DNA from 2 places in the Brevundimonas pondensis genome. Region 2 is predicted to be linked to the other one. Evidence: predicted binding sites of a transcription regulator. Region 2 holds the regulator's gene; the other holds the start of a gene.
What was found. The regulator HrcA, encoded in region 2, represses chaperone genes, less so after heat shock. The targets are predictions, from matches to a motif close to GTTAGCANTCNNNNNNNNNGANTGCTAAC.

Region 1 (9,030 bases), 190 kb from region 2:
CTCCAGCGGCTCCGAATGGGTCAGGTTCAACCCGCCGCGCCCAGCCATCAGGAATTTGCGCGCGACCGAGGGCATCCGCTCATGCACGGTGACGCGCAGACCCGCCTGGGCCAGGCGTTCGGCGGCCATAAGTCCGGCGGGGCCGGCGCCGATCACGGCGACAGTCGGGGATATGGAGGAAGGCGCATCGGTCATCAGACCTTCCTAGACCGGAACGTCTGCGAACGGCATACGCTCTGTCCCTATGAGCGTCGCCTTCACCCGAGAAGAAGATCTGGAAGCCACGGCCGCCGACCTGGTGGACCGCCCGATCTCGCCCCACCCCAACCACGTCACGCCCGAGGGGCTGGCGATGATCGAGGCCGAGCTGGCGGCGGCGCGGGCGGCCTACACCAAGGCGCAGACCGAAGGTTCGATCGAGGCCGACCGCACGGCGATGGCTCGGGCCACGCGGGACCTGCGCTACTGGTCCGCGCGACGGGCCTCGGCCCAGTTGCTGGAGACCACGCTGGACGGCCGGGTGCGTTTCGGCGGCTCCGTGACCATCGAGCGTGAGGACGGACGGACCCAGACCTGGCGCATCGTCGGCGAGGACGAGGCGGACCCGGCCAAGGGCTCGGTCAGCCACGTCTCACCCCTGGCCCGCGCCCTGATGGGCAAGCGCGAGGGGGATGAGGCGACGGTCGCGGGCCAGTCGGTCGAGATCGTCGCTGTCGACTGAGGGCGTGGCGGGCTAGAAACCGCCCGTCCCCTTCTCTTTCGCGACCGGCTGGAAGTCGCGCACGAAGCGTTCCAGCAGGCGCACGCTGAAGCCCGCCGAGCCGGCCGGCTTGACGTCATTGGCGCCGCCGAAGGCCATGTTGGCGATGTCCAGATGCGCCCAGGGCGTCTCCGGACGGGCGAAATAGCCGATGAAGTGGGCGCCCGTGCCCGCGCCCGCGCCGCCCTCGCCCGAGTTCTTGATGTCGGCGATGGTCGAGCCGGTCGCGCCGACATAGGAGGGATGCAGCGGCAGGCGCCACAGGCGCTCGCCGGTGGCGTCGCCCGCCGTCTTCAACTGGTCTGCCAGGGCGTCGTGGCGGCTGAACAGGCCCGCGTAGTCGTTGCCGAGAGCCCCGCCGACCGAGCCGGTCAGGGTGGCCACGTCGACGATGGCGGCGGGGTCCAGTCGGGTGTCGGCCCAGACCACGGCGTCGGCCAGGACCAGACGACCCTCGGCGTCGGTCGAGATGATCTCGATGGTGCGGCCGTTCATGGCGGTCAGGACGTCGCCGGGACGGATGGCGTTTCCGTCGGGCATGTTTTCGGCAAGCGCGGCGACAGCGGCCACATCGACCGGGGCGCCCGCCTTGGCCAGAGCCAGGACGGCCCCGACGACGCTGGCGGCGCCGGACATGTCCATCTTCATATTGCCCATATTGGCGCCCGGCTTGATCGAGATGCCGCCGGAATCGAAGGTGATGCCCTTGCCCAGCAGGGCGACCGGACCGGCGTCAGGCGCGCCCTGTCCCTTGTAGCGCACGACCAGCAGGCGCGGGGGACGCGGCGAACCCTGTCCGACGCCGAGCAGCGAACCCATGCCGAGGCGCTGCATGGCGGGCACGTCCAGAACTTCGATCTCGACGCCGGGGATGCCGGCGAAGGCGGTGCGGGCGCGTTCGACGAAGCTCTCGGGGTAGATGACGTTGGCGGGCTCATTGGAGATGTCGCGGGTCCAGGCCATGGCCTCGACCAGAGCCGAGCCACGGCGCCAGGCGGCCTGGGCGCCAGACGCGTCGTCGGCGACGAGGGTGATCCCGCCCGGCGCGGCGACGTCGCGGCCGGTGGTGCGGTGCAGGTCGGAGCGATATTGGCCGAGGCCGAGGCCGGTCGCCAGTTCGGCGACACTGTCGGCGGACAGGCCAGCGGTCAGGACGGTCATCTCAGCAGGCTGGGCGATCAGGACGCGGCCGGCGACGATGCCGGCGGTCTGAACCTCGGCGGCCTTGGCGTCCGTCGGCAGACCGAGGATCAGGATGCGGTCCCAGCCGCCGACACCGTGCAGGCTCAGGGTTTGCCGGGCCTTGTAGTCGAAGCGGGCGGCGCTCAGAGCCGCGGCGACGGCCTCGCGCACGGCGGGGCTCAGGGACGCGCCGCGCGCGGCTAGGTCAGCCTCGGCGCCGAGCGGCAGGATCAGGGCGCCCGAGGGCTGGCCGGGCGCGGCGGCGAAGGTGACGGCGCGCTGCGCGGCGGGGGTTGCGCGGGGCGTCAGGGACGCCGGTGCTTCCACAGCCGTGGCGCGACGCGATTGCGCGTCTGCGGGCAGGGCGACGCTCAGGCTGACGGCGACCAGAGCAGCTGCGGCGGCGAAGGTCGGAATGGTCTTGGTGCGGCGCATCGGTCGGAGCCCCCTCGATGTCGATGAAGGGGCCTTTATGGCCAAGGTCGCCGGCGCGGCGCAAACCGTTCCGGCGACGGAGCGACCGACCGCGACGCCGTGTCGCGGCGCGTCAGCAGGCGGCGCGGCGAGGGCGCAGGGGCGGCGCGGGCGCGGTGACGGGCTTGCTCGCGGCGGGCGCGGCCGGCTTGCGGGCGTCCAGCAGGGCGCCGATCCAGCCCCACGCGGGTTCCTTATGGGTGCGGTGAATGTCTTCCATCGATCGTCCTCCTTTCGTGAGGCCTGAATATGCTGTTGACGCCGGGCGTTCACAAACGAGACGATAGGGTTCATGCATAAGGCTTGCTTATGACTGACATCCTGTCCCGCATTCCCGTCGACGCCTTGCGGGTGTTCGAGACCGCCGCGCGCCTGCTCAGCTTCACCCGCGCCGCCGAGGCCCTGGGCATGAGCCAGGCGGCGGTCAGCTGGCGCATTCGCGATCTGGAACAGCGGCTGGACCGCGCCCTGTTCGTGCGCGGAACGCGGCAGGTGTCGCTGACGCCCGAGGGCGAGCGGCTGGCCACGGCGGCGATTGAGGCCATGACCCTGTTGCGGCGCGCGGTGGCGGATGTGGTCGAGGCCGATCAGGGGGTGCTGGCCATCACCACGCTTCAGACCCTGGCGACCCAGTGGCTGGCGACGCGGCTGGGGGCCTTCCAGCTGGCTAACCCCGACCTGGCGGTGCGGGTGGACACCAGCCCGACCCTGTCCATGCTGGGCGCCGACGGGCTGGACGTGGCCCTGCGTTTCGGTTCGGGCCAGTGGCCGGGGCTGGAGAGCCGCTTCCTGATGCCCGCTGTCTTCACCCCCCTGTGCACCCCCGCCATGCGCGACCGGCTGGACCTGCAGACCCCTGCCGATCTGAAGCGCGCCCATCTTGTCGGCGAGCCGAATGAATGGGCCGCCTGGTTCGCCGCCGCCGCGGTCGCGCCCGCCGATACGGCCCCGCCGCCGCGCCTGACCGCCGACAATCAGGCCATGGAGGTGGCGGCGGCCCTGGGCGATCAGGGCGTGGCCCTGGGCTCGCCCATCCTCTATGCGCGCGAGATCGAACGCGGCCTGCTGGTCCGGCCCTTTGATCAGACCGTCGCCTTGGCCGAGGGCTACTGGATCTGCTACCCGCCCGCCCGCCGTCTGACCCCCAAGATCGCCCGCTTCCGCGACTGGCTGCTGGACACGGCGCGGTCCGATCCGGCGGTGGTCGAAGGCGCAAGGCTGGCGGGCCGGCAAGTGGGGGAGACGGGGACGTAACCTTTTCTTCCTCCCCTCTATGGGGAGGGTGGCTGAGGCCGTTAGGCCGAAGCCGGGTGGGGGCGAATCGGCTGGGCAGGCGCCGCGTTCCGTATTGCCTGGTCCTCCCCACCCGGTCTCCGCTTCGCTTCGACCACCCCTCCGCATGAAGGGGAGGGAGAGGGGCGCTGTCTGGCATAGAAAAAGGGCGGGACCTTGCGATCCCGCCCTTCTGTCGTCTTAGCGTGAGGTAGTTTGGACTTAGAAGTCCATCCCGCCCATGCCGCCCATGCCGCCCATGTCGGGGGCGCCGGCGCCGCCCTTCTTGGGAGCGTCAGCGATAGCGGCTTCCGTCGTGATCATGATGCCGGCGACCGAGGCGGCCGACTTCAGAGCCGAACGGACGACCTTGGCCGGGTCGATCACGCCCATCTGGACGAGGTCGCCGTACTCTTCGGTCTGGGCGTTGAAGCCGAACGTGGCGTCGGTCGAATCCATGACCTTGCCGACCACGATCGAGCCTTCGACGCCCGAGTTTTCCGAGATCTGACGGATCGGAGCCTGCAGGGCGCGACGGACGATGGCGATGCCGGCGTTCTGATCGGCGTTGGAGCCCTTCAGATCGACCAGCTTCTTGGAGGCTTGCAGCAGGGCCACGCCGCCGCCCGGGACGATGCCTTCATCGGCAGCGGCGCGGGTCGCGTTGAGGGCGTCGTCGACGCGGTCCTTCTTTTCCTTCACTTCGACTTCGGTCGAACCGCCGACGCGCAGGACGGCGACGCCGCCGGCCAGCTTGGCCAGACGCTCTTGCAGTTTTTCCTTGTCGTAGTCCGAAGTGGTGTCCTCGATCTGACGCTTGATCTGCGAGACGCGGGCTTCGATGCCGTCCTTCTCGCCGGCGCCTTCGACGATGGTGGTGTCGTCCTTGGTGATCTGGACCTTCTTGGCCTTGCCGAGCATGTCGAGCGTGACGGTCTCAAGCTTGATGCCCAGGTCTTCCGAGATGACCTGGCCGCCCGTCAGGATGGCGATGTCTTCCAGCATGGCCTTGCGGCGGTCGCCGAAGCCCGGAGCCTTGACGGCGGCGACGCGCAGGCCGCCGCGCAGCTTGTTGACCACCAGGGTGGCCAGGGCTTCGCCTTCGATGTCCTCGGCGATGATCAGCAGGGGACGGCCCGACTGAACCACGGCTTCCAGCACCGGCAGCATGGGCTGCAGCGAGGTCAGCTTCTTCTCGTGGAGCAGGATGAGGGGCTCTTCGAGGGCGACCTCCATCTTGTCGGCGTTGGTGATGAAGTAGGGCGACAGGTAGCCGCGGTCGAACTGCATGCCTTCGACGATGTCGACGGTGGTTTCGGCGGTCTTGGCTTCTTCGACCGTGATGACGCCTTCGTTGCCGACCTTGGCCATGGCCTGGGCGATCAGCGCGCCGATTTCTTCATCGCCGTTGGCCGAGATGGTGCCGACCTGGGCGATTTCGGAGTTGTTGGCGACGGGCTTGGAGATCGACTTGACCTCGTCCAGGGCCACGGCGACGGCCTGGTCGATGCCGCGCTTCAGGTCCATCGGGTTCATGCCGGCGGCGACGGCCTTCAGGCCCTCTTGCACGATGGCCTGAGCCAGGACGGTGGCGGTGGTGGTGCCGTCGCCCGCGTTGTCGTTCGCCTTGGAGGCGACTTCGCGGATCATCTGGGCGCCCATGTTCTCGAAGGCGTCTTCCAGCTCGATTTCCTTGGCGACCGAGACGCCGTCCTTGGTCGAGCGCGGGGCGCCGAAGGACTTCTGGATCACGACGTTGCGGCCCTTCGGACCCAGGGTCACCTTGACGGCGTCAGCCAGGACGTTGACGCCCTTCAGCATCTTGTCGCGGGCGTCGGTGTTGAACTTTACGATTTTAGCGGCCATGCGGGCAGCTCCTATCTAGATGTTTTTACGAGAGAAACCGGAAACCGGAGCGTGTCTTACGACAGCACGCCCAGGACGTCGGATTCCTTCATGATGATCAGGTCTTCGCCGTCGATCTTCACTTCCGTGCCCGACCACTTGCCGAACAGGATGCGGTCGCCGGCCTTCAGTTCCAGAGCGACGTGCTTGCCGTCTTCGTCACGGACGCCGGGGCCCACGGCGACGACTTCGCCTTCCTGGGGCTTTTCCTTGGCCGTGTCAGGGATGATGATCCCGCCCTTGGTCTTGGATTCCTCTTCCACGCGCTTGACCAGCACGCGATCGCCGAGCGGACGAAACGCCATCGGACTTCTCCCTCTTAAACCCCCGAAGCGGGGCGTTCTGAAATGGTGGGCGGCCCTCTCGTGGCCGCCGCTTTGGCAGCCGGCCGGCGAGAGTGCTAACGCATCGGGCAAGTAGGAGGGCCGCTTCGGGGCGTCAAGGCGAGGAGGGAGAATCAGGGACGGATTTTGGCCTGTTGACTCCAAGAACTTTAAATTACAAAGTTCATTGTCTTCGTGAAGTCCGAGGGCCGCATCGGCTCCGGGCGCGAAGGGAGGAGAGAGACATGCAAAAGGTTCAAAAGGCGGCCCTGGCCGCGACCCTGTCGTCCTTCGTGCTGATGGGGGCCGGTTCAGCCCTGGCCGGAGATGTTGTGATCACCGTGACCGGCGTCCAGGCGCGCGGCGGCGATCTTCTGGTCGGCCTGCAGACCTCGGCCCAGTTCCTGAAGCAGGCGGGCGATCACGGCGAAATCATCAAGGCGCCCACGGCCGGGACCCGGGTCGTGACTCTGAAGGACGTGCCGCCCGGCGACTATTCCGTCTCGGTCCTGCATGACATGAACGGCGACCAGCAGATGGCCCTGGCCAACGGCATGCCCGCCGAGGGCTGGGCCATGTTCCGCGGCGAGACCCTGAGGGCCGCCCCGACCTTTGATCAGGTCAAGTTCACCGTGCCGGCGAGCGGCGACGCTCAGGTGAGCGTGGCCATGCAGTACCCGGCCGGACGTTGAGCGGGACAGCGCCAGATGACTTGAATATGAACGGGACCCCTTGGGGTCGTTCAGCGGGGGCTCCCTAAAAAGGGGACAACGGATCAACCGGCTTTCGAAAGGAGCCCCGCCATGAAGACCATTTCCAAGATCGGCGTCGGCGCTGTTGCTCTGACCATGCTGGCTGTCACCCCTGCCGCCGCCCAGAACTATCGTGATCGTGACCGCGACAACACCGGCCGGGACGCTGTGCTCGGGGCTGTTGTCGGCGGCGTGGCCGGCGCCCTGATCGGTCAGGGCGACGGACGCTATATCGCCGGCGGCGCCCTGGCCGGCGCGGCCCTGGGCGCCGTGGCCTCGGACAACGACCGCGACAACTGCGATTATTACCGTGGCGGCCGCTGCTACCGGAACCAGGGCCACTGGGAACGCGAACACGGCATCAATAGCCGCGACGGCTATTACAATGGCCGTTACCAGGGTCGCGACAATGATCGGGGCTACTACCGCGACGGCCGCTATTGGCGGAACCACGGCGAGTGGCGCAGCCATCAGAACCGTCGCGATCGCGACTACCGCTACGATCGCCGCTGGTAGGTTCCGGCGCTCGATGATTGAAGGCCCGGCGGTGACGCCGGGCCTTTTTCATGGGCGATCAACGAACGCCGATGGTCAGGCTGTAGTTGGCGTGCTCGTCGCGACGGGCGGCGTTGCGCATCAGATAGACCCGCACGACGTAGTCGCCGCTGGACGGCAGGCGACCGCTGAACCGATCGCCCGAGGTCGAGCCGACGAACAGGGCCTCGTCCGCGCCCTGTTTGGTGACGTTGAAATAGGCCGAGGCGTTGGTGGGTTGCAGCCGCACGTTCAGCGTCTGGCCGCCGCGTGCGGCCAGCACATAGTCGACGGTGTCATAGCCGTGGATATTGCCGTGCAGGGTGGCCGAGGAGGCGCCGCGCGCGAACTGGACCCTTTCGGTGCGGCTGTGGTCCTGAGCGGTCGCCGGCAGGGCCACGGCCATCAGGGCCGCGAGGAGAAGGGGCTTGAACATGGGGAGGTTCCTGATTGAGGCCGTGAAACGGGAACGCTGCTGTAGAGGTTCCGTCCCCTAGTCGAAACTGTCGTGCGAGCGTTGCGCCGGGGGCAGAAGTCGGCCCATGACGGTGACGAAGAAGGCGATCGACCAGCCCAGAAGGATGGCGCCGTTGACCCCCTCGATGGCGCCCAACAGTTTCCAGTCCGGCGTGATCGAGGCGTCGCCATAGCCGATGGAGCCATAGCTGATGGTCGAGAAATAGACGGCTTCGCGCAGATCGGGGACCGCGCCCAGCAGGTGGAACAGCAGGGCGTAGAGCCAGATCTCGACGCCATGAAGGAAGAAGAGGCCCAGCACCAGGCTGATGGTCAGCCAGGCGCCGCGACGGGACAGGGGGTTGAGCCGGATCGCCCCTCCCGCTCTGGCGTCGCTGGCGGCGACGATGCGACCCAGCGTCAACAGGCCCATGGCGTGGACCCCGACCGTGATCAGGACCATGAGGGTCGCGACCAGCAGTTCCACAATCATGTCCATGGGGCGTCCCGCTGCAAAGGTGTCGGGCGATGCTGGGGGCGGCGCCTGCGACCGTCAACCGCGCCCGGTGCGCGATTGAAGAACGGCGTCTGTTGAGCCATGCTGATCGTCTGTCTGTGCTTGCGTCGATTTCATCTCCCCTCGATCCGCAGAGAAGACTCATGTCTCCGTTCAAGATACCCGTCGCCGCAATGGCCGGCGTCGCCCTGCTGGGGGCCTCGGTTCCCGCAGCCGCCCAGACGCCGTCCGATCTGCGTGACCTGGTCGGCGCTCGCGCCGGACAGGCCGAGGGCGAGGTGCAGAACCGCGGCTATGTCTTTGTCCGCACTCAGGAGGGCGGAAACAGCAAGTGGAGCTATTGGCGGCGCGGCGGCGATTGCGTCCAGATCACCACTACGGACGGCCGCTACGCCGCCATCGACCGGATGGATAGGAATCTCTGCGACGGCGGCGGTTCGCACGACAACGGAAGCAATGCGGCGGCTGCTGTTCTGGCCGGGGCGGCGGTGATCGGTCTGGCGGCGGCCTTGGCCCACCACAACCGCAACCATGACGACCGCGACGAGCGGCATGATGACGACTATTCGCGCGGCTATCAGGACGCCCTCTATGGCGCGACCTATGACCGCAACGACAGCGAGGCCTATCACGACGGCTATCTGGCGGGGGAGTCCGAACGCAGCAACCGCCGCGCCTCCAATACCGACCACGTGCGCCGCGCGCCCTGGGCGGCGCAGCAGGCCTGTTCGGCCCGCGCCGACGACTTCCAGAACCGGCCGCGCGGCAGTTCGGCGCCGATCAGCGTGCGCGAGGAAGGCGGCGACTGGCGGATGGTGATGGGGACGGGTCCCTATCGCTCGGTCTGTGTGGTCA
Region 2 (9,030 bases):
GGCGGGCGGGTCGCTGGACTGACGGCGATGCAGCGCTCGACCAGACGCTTGGAGCGGGCTTCGCCCATTTCGGCGAGGCAGGAGCCGGGTTCGCCGACGGGCGCTGCCGCAACGGGTTCGGAGACGACGGGCTCGGTCTTGGGTTTGGGCGGCGCGACAGGGGCGGGAGGCGGCGCCTCCTTGAACGGCACGGCGTCGATCGGTTCCTGCGAGAGCTTGGTGTCCACGCCCGACGGGGGCGTCTCGGCGGGCGCGGGCTGCGGCTGGCCGCAAGCGGCGAGCGACAGGGCCAGAAGGGCGGCGGCGAGGGCGGGGCGCATGGGGCAGTCTCCGTTCGCAGAAGATGGCACCATGCCTTGATCGGCCCTCGCGGCCTAGTCCTCGAGAATTAGCGGCCCAGAGCCGCGCGTTGCAGGGCGAACAGCTCGGTGCAGCCGATGCCGGCCAGTTCGAACAGGCGGTCGAACTCGGGACGCGAGAAGCCGCGCTTCTCGCCCGTGGCCTGGATCTCGACGATGCCGCCGGCGCCGGTCAGGACGAAGTTGGAATCGGCCTCGGCGGTGGAGTCTTCCTCATAGTCGAGGTCCAGCACCGGCAGGTCGTTGAAGATGCCGCACGAGACAGCCGCGACCTGATCGATGATGGGGTCGGCCTTCAGCACGCCCTCGTCCTTGAGGTAGTTCAGGGCCACAGCCATGGCGACCCAGGCGCCGGTGATCGAGGCGGTGCGGGTGCCGCCATCGGCCTGGATGACGTCGCAGTCGATCAGGACCTGACGCTCGCCGAGGGCTTTCAGGTCGACCACGGCGCGCAGGCTGCGGCCGATCAGGCGCTGGATTTCCTGGGTACGGCCCGACTGCTTGCCGGCGGCGGCTTCACGACGGCCGCGGGTGTGGGTGGCGCGGGGCAGCATGCCGTATTCGGCGGTGACCCAGCCCTGGCCGGTGTTGCGCATCCAGCCCGGCACCTTTTCCTCGACCGAGGCGGTGCACAGGACCTTGGTATGGCCGAAGGTGACCAGGCACGAGCCCTCGGCGTAGCGGTTGACGCCGGTCTCCAGCGTGACGGTACGGAGTTGTTCGGGGGTGCGTTCAGACGGGCGCATGGGATTTCCTTGGAACCAGAGCAGGGCGTGCTTATCCTGAAAGCGTGAGCCTGTATGCCCCTCATCCGTCGCCGTTCGGAAGCGCACCCGCTGGTCTGGGGACGCTGGACGCGCGCGCGCGCGACATCTTCCGCCGCATCGTCGAGACCTATCTGGAGACGGGCGAGCCGGTCGGGTCGCGCACCATTTCGCGCGGCGGCCTGGCCCTGTCGCCCGCCTCGATCCGCAACACCATGCAGGACCTCACGCTGGCGGGCCTGCTGGCCTCGCCGCATACCTCAGCCGGGCGGGTGCCGACCCACGCGGGCCTGCGCCTGTTCGTCGACGGCCTGCTGGAGGTCGGGGACATCGGTCAGGACGAGCGACGCGAGATCGACGCGCGACTGGCGGGGAAGGGGCGCAATTTCGAAGAGGCGCTGGACGCCGCCAGCAACCTGCTGTCCGGTCTGGCTGGCGGGGCGGGCATCGTCGCCAGCCCGGTGCGCGACGCGGGCGTCAAGCACGTCGAGTTCGTGGCCCTGGGCCATGATCAGGCCCTGGCCGTTCTGGTGGGCGATGACGGCACGGTGGAGAACCGGCTCATGCCCCTGTCGGCGGGGGTGACGCCTTCGACGCTCAGCGAGGCCTCCAACTTCCTCAACGCCCGGCTGAAGGGCCGCCCCCTGGCCGAGGCGCGCACCGAGATGAGCGCCGAACTGGACGCCGCCCGGCGCGAACTGAACGCCGCCGCCGCCCGTCTGGTCGAGGACGGCCTGGCGGCCTGGTCCGGCGGGGGTGAGCGCGACCGGGCCCTGATCGTGCGGGGCCGCGCCAATCTGTTGCAGGACGCCCAGGCGGTCGAGGATCTGGAGCGGGTCCGCGTCCTGTTCGACGATCTGGAGCAGAAGGAACAGCTAATCGGCCTGCTGGACGGGGTCGGCGCGGCGCAGGGCGTGCGCATCTTCATCGGCGCGGAAACGCGACTGTTTTCGCTTTCGGGTTCCGCCGTGATCGCGGCGCCCTATATGACGGGTCGGCAGCGAATGCTGGGCGCCATCGGCGTCATCGGCCCTGCAAGACTGAACTATGCCCGTGTCATTCCGTTGGTGGACTATACCGCCCGGGTGCTGGGGCGGATTCTGGACGGACAAGAGACGTGAACGACATCAACGACGAGACCCGGGACCAACTCGAGCAGGACATGGGAGAGGCCGCCATCGACGCCGCACAGGAAGCCGCCGAAGACGGCGACATGGCCGTGATCGACGCCCTGATCGCCGAACGCGACCAATGGAAGGACCGCGCCCTGCGCGCCGTGGCCGACGCCGAGAACATCAAGCGCCGCGCCGAGACCCAGGCCAACGACGCCCGCGCCTACGCCATCCAGCGCTTCGCCAAGGATCTTCTGAGCGTGGCCGACACGCTGGAACGCGGCCTGCAGTCGGCGCCCAGGGACGCCGAGGGGCCCGCCGCTGCCATGGTCACCGGTCTGGAGCTGACGCAGAAGTCGCTGCTGTCGGCCTTCGAGACCAACGGCCTGACCCGCGTCGCGCCTCAGCCGGGCGAGGCCTTTGATCCGCACCTGCATCAGGCCGTGATGGAACAGCCCTCGGACAGCGTGCCGGGCGGCACGGTGATCCAGACCCTGCAACCCGGCTACGCCCTGTTCGGCCGCACCGTGCGCGCCGCCATGGTGGTGGTCGCGGCCAAGGGCTCGGGCCCGGCCGGCGGCGGCTATTCGGAAGCCAACACGACCGGCGGGCATTTCGACGCCAAGGCGTGAGGCTTTCCTGAGCTGAAATGACGACGGCCCGGCGCAGACGCTCCGGGCCGTTTGCATTTGGTTGTTCTTCCGCCGTCACCCCGGACGACCCGGAGGGACGATCCGGGGCCCAGGCGGCGGCTTCAATGGCATGGGCGCAGATGCGTCAGACGCCTGGGTTCCGGGTTCGCTTCGCGCCCCGGAATGACGGAAGAGAAGTGCGGGGCTATTTCAGCCGCGCCTCGAAAAACGCCAGCAACCTTCGCCATCCATCCCTGGCGTCCGCCTCGCGGTAGCTGGCGCGGTAGTCGGCGTGGAAGCCGTGCGGGGCGTCGTCGTAGAGGATGATCTCGCTGCCGGTCGCACCGGCCTTGGTCAGGGCCGAGCGCATGGCCTCGACGCTGGCGACGGGAATGCCGCCGTCCTGCCCGCCATAGAGGCCCAGCACTGGTGCCTTCAGCTCGCCCGCCAAATCGGCCGGCCAGGGGCGGCCCGCCGTCTTTTGATCTTCGGTCGCCGTGGCGGACGGCGCCAGACGGCCGTACCAGGCGACCCCGGCGTCGAGGGCTGCGAAGCGGGCGCAGGCCTGCCACACCACCTTGCCGCCCCAACAGAAGCCGGTGATGCCGACCCGGTCCGACCGGGCCCAGGACTGAAGACCGATCCACTCCAGCGTGGCCCCCACGTCGCCCATGACCTGCTCGTATCCGGCGGCCCCGACGATGGCCATGATGGCCGACATGTCGCTGAGCGGAGCCGGGTCTTCCTTGCGCACGAAGAAGGCCGGGGCGACGGCGGCGTAGCCGGCCTTGGCCAGACGGCGGCAGACGTCGCGGATGTATTCGTGCACGCCAAAGATCTCGGACACCACGATGACCACGGGGAAGGGGCCATCGCCCTCGGGCCGGGCCAGATAGGCGGGCAGTTCGAAGCCGTCGGGGGCGGGGAAGGAGACGGTGTGGGCGATCAGGCCGGCGCTGTCGGTGGTGATCGGGCTGGCCGACTGGCTGAGGGCGGCGGGGGCGTAGGCGGCGAAAGCGACCCCGCCGAGGGCTGTGACGCCAAGCGAGCGGCGGCTGGGGGCGATCTGATCGGCGCTCAGGCCCTCGGGTCGGGTGATGAGGGGCATCAAGGGTCTCCGCTGCGGCTTCGGACGAGGTGGCGACTGTGACCCGGCTTTCAGCCTCCCGTCGAGTCCCGATCAGAGCGCCCGGCGCAGGGTCAGATTGATCCGCCCGCCGCCGGGGACCAGCTGTGACGAGCCCGTCAGCAGCCGGTCGATCCCGTGCCGCGCCAGCCGGGCCGGCCCCATCAGGGCGCAGACGTCGCCCGAGGCCAGCTTCAGGCCGTGGGTCTTGCCGCCCTCGGCGGGGCCGATGCGAAACACCGCCGTATCGCCCAGCGACACCGACAGGACCGGGGCGGTCAGGTCGGCTTCGTCGCGATCCTGATGCAGGCCCATCCTGGCCTCACCGCGATAGAGGTTGACCAGGCAGGCGTCGGGCGGGGCGGGCCAGCCGGTCAGGGCGTCCCACAGGTCGAGCAGGGTCTGCGGCATGGGCGGCCAGGGCTGGCCGGTGACGGGATGCGTCGGCTGATAGCGATAGCCCGCCCGATCCGAGACCCAGGCCAGGGAGCCCATGCCCGTCATCTCGACCGAAAAGGGCCGACCGCCGGGCGTCACCGGGCGATAGAAGGGCGCGGTTTCGGCCGCCGCCAGCACCTGATCCATCAGGGTCTTCTGGGCCGCCGCGTCGAGCGCGCCGGGCCACAGGCGAAAGCCGGGCAGGCTGGTCGGGGTTTCGCGAATGACAGGGCGGTTCATGCTTCAAGACTTAAGACCCTTCTCCCAATGGGAGAAGGTGGCCCGAAGGGCCGGATGAGGGGCGGCGGTCGCCGTCGGCGCAAGCCGTCGCCGGACCGTCGCCACGGCTTGCGCCGACTGAAGCCGCCGCCCCTTACCCTTTCGCCTAACCAATCGCTTCGCTCTTGGAGGCTCAAGCCCTCTCCCGTCGGGAGAGGGTTCAATTTGATCGAATCTGGCCCGAACCGCACGAAACCCTTGCAGGCCCTGCGGTCTTTCCCATATCCGGGCCAGTCTGGAAGAAACCCCGGAGTTGCTGGGGCTTTCGACCGCAACCATTCAACCCGCCCGACCGGACGACCGGAACGGCTTTCAGCCCAACTGGGGGCGGTCACGCGCGGCGCTTTTCGAAGGCCGCCGCATCGCCCGCCGCAAGGAGTGAAAAGACAAGCTCATGGCCAAGATTATCGGCATCGACCTCGGCACGACCAACTCGTGCGTCGCCGTCATGGACGGCAAGAACCCCAAGGTCATCGAGAACGCCGAAGGCAACCGCACGACCCCGTCGGTCGTGGCGATCCAGGACAGCGGCGAAGTGCTCGTCGGCCAGCCTGCGCGTCGCCAGGCGGTCACGAACCCGACCAACACCTTCTTCGCCATCAAGCGCCTGATCGGCCGCAATTTCGATGACCCGGTGGTGGCCAAGGACAAGGGCATGGTGCCCTACGAGATCGTCAAGGGCCCGAACGGCGACGCCTGGGTGCGCGCCCACGGCAAGGACTATTCGCCGCAACAGGTCTCGGCCTTCACCCTCGGCAAGATGAAGGAGGCCGCTGAGGCCTACCTCGGCGAGACCGTGACCCAGGCCGTCATCACCGTTCCGGCCTACTTCAACGACGCCCAGCGTCAGGCCACCAAGGACGCCGGCAAGATCGCCGGCCTGGAAGTCCTGCGCATCATCAACGAGCCGACCGCGGCCGCCCTGGCCTACGGCCTGGAGAAGAACGACGGTCAGAAGATCGCCGTCTATGACCTGGGCGGCGGCACCTTCGACGTCTCGATCCTGGAGATCGGCGACGGCGTCTTCGAGGTGAAGTCGACCAACGGCGACACCTTCCTGGGCGGCGAGGACTTCGACCTGCGTCTGGTCGACTACCTGGCCGACGAGTTCAAGAAGGAGCAGGGCGTCGATCTGCGGACCGACAAGCTGGCTCTGCAGCGCCTGAAGGAAGAGGCCGAGAAGGCCAAGAAGGAGCTGTCCTCGACGACCCAGTACGAGGTCAACCTGCCGTTCATCACCATGAACGCCTCGGGCCCGCTGCACCTGAACATCAAGCTGTCGCGCGCCAAGCTGGAAGCCCTGGTCGAAGACCTGATCACCCGCACCATCGAGCCCTGCGCCAAGGCGCTGAAGGACGCGGGCCTGAAGGCCTCGGACATCGATGAAGTGGTGCTGGTCGGCGGCATGACCCGCATGCCCGCCGTGCAGGAAGCCGTGAAGAAATTCTTCGGCAAGGAGCCGCACAAGGGCGTGAACCCTGACGAAGTCGTGGCCCTGGGCGCCGCCGTTCAGGCCGGCGTTCTGCAAGGCGACGTCAAGGACGTGCTGCTGCTGGATGTGACCCCGCTGACCCTGGGCATCGAGACCCTGGGCGGCGTGTTCACTCCGCTGATCGAGCGCAACACCACCATCCCGACCAAGAAGGCCCAGGTCTTCTCGACCGCCGACGACAACCAGTCGGCCGTGACGATCCGCGTCTTCCAGGGCGAACGCCCGATGGCCGCCGACAACAAGGTCCTGGGTCAGTTCGACCTGATGGGCATTCCGCCGGCGCCGCGCGGCATGCCGCAGATCGAGGTCGCCTTCGACATCGACGCCAACGGCATCGTCCACGTCACCGCCAAGGACAAGGCGACCAACAAGGAACAGTCGATCCGCATTCAGGCCAACGGCGGCCTGTCGGATGCGGACATCGACAAGATGGTCAAGGAAGCCGAAGCCAACGCCGCCGCCGACAAGGTCCGCAAGGACCTGGTCGAGGCCGTCAACGGCGCCGACAGCCTGATCCACTCGACCGAAAAGGCCCTGTCGGAACACGGCGACAAGATCGATGACACGACCAAGGCGACCATCCAGTCGGCCCTGGACGACCTGAAGTCGGCCAAGGACGGTTCGGACCCGGAAGTCATCCGCGAGAAGACCAACACCCTGGCCCAGGCCTCGATGAAGCTGGGCGAGGCCATGTACGCCGCCCAGCAGGGCGCCGGTGAAGACGGCGCCTCGGCTGAGGCTCCCGCCGACGACGGCGTGGTCGACGCCGAGTTCGAGGAAGTCTCGGACGCCGACGACGACAAGAAGAACGCGTAACGAAACGCGATTGAAGACGACCGGCCCCGCTTGCCAGACGGCAGGCGGGGCCGTTTCATAAAACTTGCATCATTCGACCGGGCGCCCATGTCAGCAGGCATGGCCACCGGGTCATCCGCGAACGCACGATCCTCGGCTCAACCGGGACGGCGAGCGCAGCGAGAAAGTAAGAGGACGAACGCCTGATGGCGCAGCGTGACTATTACGAAATTCTGGGGGTCGAACGGACCATCGATGCGCCGGGCCTGAAGGCGGCCTATCGCAAGCTGGCCATGATCCACCACCCGGACCGCAACGGCGGCTCGGAAGAATCCCTCGCCCAGTTCAAGGAGATCTCCGAGGCCTATACGGTGCTGTCGGACGATCAGAAGCGTGCGGCCTATGACCGGTTCGGTCATGCGGGCGTGAACGGCGGCGCCGGCGGCGGCGACCCGTTCGGACGCGGCGGCGGGCAAGGTTTCCACGACATCAACGACATCTTCTCCCAGGTCTTCGGGGACGCCTTCGGGGAGGCCTTCGGCGGCCGAGGCGGCGGGCGTCAGCAACAGGGCGGACCGCGTCGCGGCTCGGACCTGCGCTATGACCTCGAGATCACCCTGGAGCAGGCCTACAAGGGCGCAGAGGTCGAGATTTCGGTCCCCACCACCATGACCTGCGAGGTCTGCGACGGCTCGGGCGCCAAGGCCGGGACCAAGCCGACCATCTGCTCCACCTGCGGCGGCGCCGGACGCGTGCGCCAGGCCAACGGCTTCTTCCAGGTCGAGCGCACCTGCCCCCGTTGCGGCGGCTCGGGCGAGATGATCGCCGACCCCTGCACCGCCTGTCATGGTCACGGCCAGGTCCGCAAGAACCGCCAGCTCAGCCTCAAGATCCCCGCCGGCGTCGACGACGGCTCGCGCATCCGCCTGTCGGGCGAGGGCGAGGCCGGTCAGCGCGGCGGCCCGCGCGGCGACCTCTATGTCTTCCTGTCGGTGCACGACCACGAACTGTTCGAGCGCGACAACCTGGACCTGCTGGTCACGGTGCCGGTGCCGATGACGGTGGCGGCGCTCGGCGGGGTGGTCGACGCCCCCTGCCTGGTGTCCGAGGCCTGCGACGGCAAGTGCAAGGCCACGGTCGAGGTGCCCGCCGGCGCCCAGACCGGCAAGACGGTGCGCATCAAGGGCAAGGGCATGCCCCACCTGAATGGCCGTCAGCGCGGCGATCTGGTGGTCGAGCTGTTCGTGGAAACCCCGACCGATCTGACCCCGCGTCAGAAGGAGCTGATGCAGGAGCTTGCGGCCTCGTTCGGAGAGAGTCAGAATCCGCGCAACACCAGCTTCGCGGGCAAGGCTCGACGTTTCTGGGCCGACATCCTGGGCGGCGACGCCGACAATCCGAAAGAGACTGCGTGAGCGACATCTTCCACGCCGGCATTTCCGGCGCGCGGGGCCGGATGGGTCGCGCTGTTTCCCAGGTTCTGGACGCCCGTGAAGATGTGGTGGTGGCGACGCGCTTTGACCGGGGAGAGACGCCCGATCTGAGTCTGTGCGACGTCATCATCGACTTCTCGACGCCTGAGGCCTCGGTCGAACTGGCCCGGGCCTGCGCCGAGCGCGGCGGACCGGCCCTGGTGATCGGTTCCACGGGCCTGTCGCCGGAACAGGACGCCGAGATCGAAGCGGCGGCGGACAGGATCGCCATCGTCCGCAGCGGAAACTTCTCGCTGGGCCTCAACATCCTGATCGGTCTGGTCGAGCACGCGGCCCAGCGTCTGGATGGCCGCGACTGGGACATCGAGGTGCTGGAGACCCATCACCGGCGCAAGGTGGACGCTCCCTCAGGCACCGCCCTGATGCTGGGCGAGGCCGCGGCTAACGGTCGGGGTCGCGATCTGGAAGACCTGAGGACCGCGCCCTATGACGGCATCACCGGCCCGCGTGAGGCGGGCAAGATCGGCTTCGCCTCCCTGCGCGCCGGCGGCGTCATCGGCGAACACACGGTCCTGTTCGGCTCGGACGACGAACTGCTGA

Region 1: groES (co-chaperone GroES) is a predicted target of HrcA. The motif match lies at 5,970-5,998, and genes of this name have one in related genera.

The regions. Positions count from the first base shown of each region.
Region 1 covers NZ_CP062006.1:3,441,234-3,450,263, forward strand. Annotated here, with positions in the region: gene IFE19_RS16940 (TIGR03862 family flavoprotein) at 1-195, opposite strand, end outside; gene greA (transcription elongation factor GreA) at 245-721, shown strand; gene IFE19_RS16950 (leucyl aminopeptidase) at 734-2,377, opposite strand; gene IFE19_RS16955 (hypothetical protein) at 2,490-2,636, opposite strand; gene IFE19_RS16960 (LysR substrate-binding domain-containing protein) at 2,726-3,670, shown strand; gene groL (chaperonin GroEL) at 3,911-5,554, opposite strand; gene groES (co-chaperone GroES) at 5,611-5,898, opposite strand; gene IFE19_RS16975 (DUF2141 domain-containing protein) at 6,162-6,608, shown strand; gene IFE19_RS16980 (hypothetical protein) at 6,720-7,184, shown strand; gene IFE19_RS16985 (hypothetical protein) at 7,243-7,638, opposite strand; gene IFE19_RS16990 (ion channel) at 7,696-8,157, opposite strand; gene IFE19_RS16995 (hypothetical protein) at 8,319-9,030, shown strand, end outside.
Region 2 covers NZ_CP062006.1:3,253,393-3,262,422, reverse strand. Annotated here, with positions in the region: gene IFE19_RS16065 (hypothetical protein) at 1-320, opposite strand, end outside; gene rph (ribonuclease PH) at 389-1,105, opposite strand; gene hrcA (heat-inducible transcriptional repressor HrcA) at 1,156-2,244, shown strand; gene grpE (nucleotide exchange factor GrpE) at 2,286-2,867, shown strand; gene IFE19_RS16045 (dienelactone hydrolase family protein) at 3,073-3,975, opposite strand; gene IFE19_RS16040 (alpha-ketoglutarate-dependent dioxygenase AlkB) at 4,048-4,671, opposite strand; gene dnaK (molecular chaperone DnaK) at 5,105-7,018, shown strand; gene dnaJ (molecular chaperone DnaJ) at 7,204-8,412, shown strand; gene dapB (4-hydroxy-tetrahydrodipicolinate reductase) at 8,409-9,030, shown strand, end outside.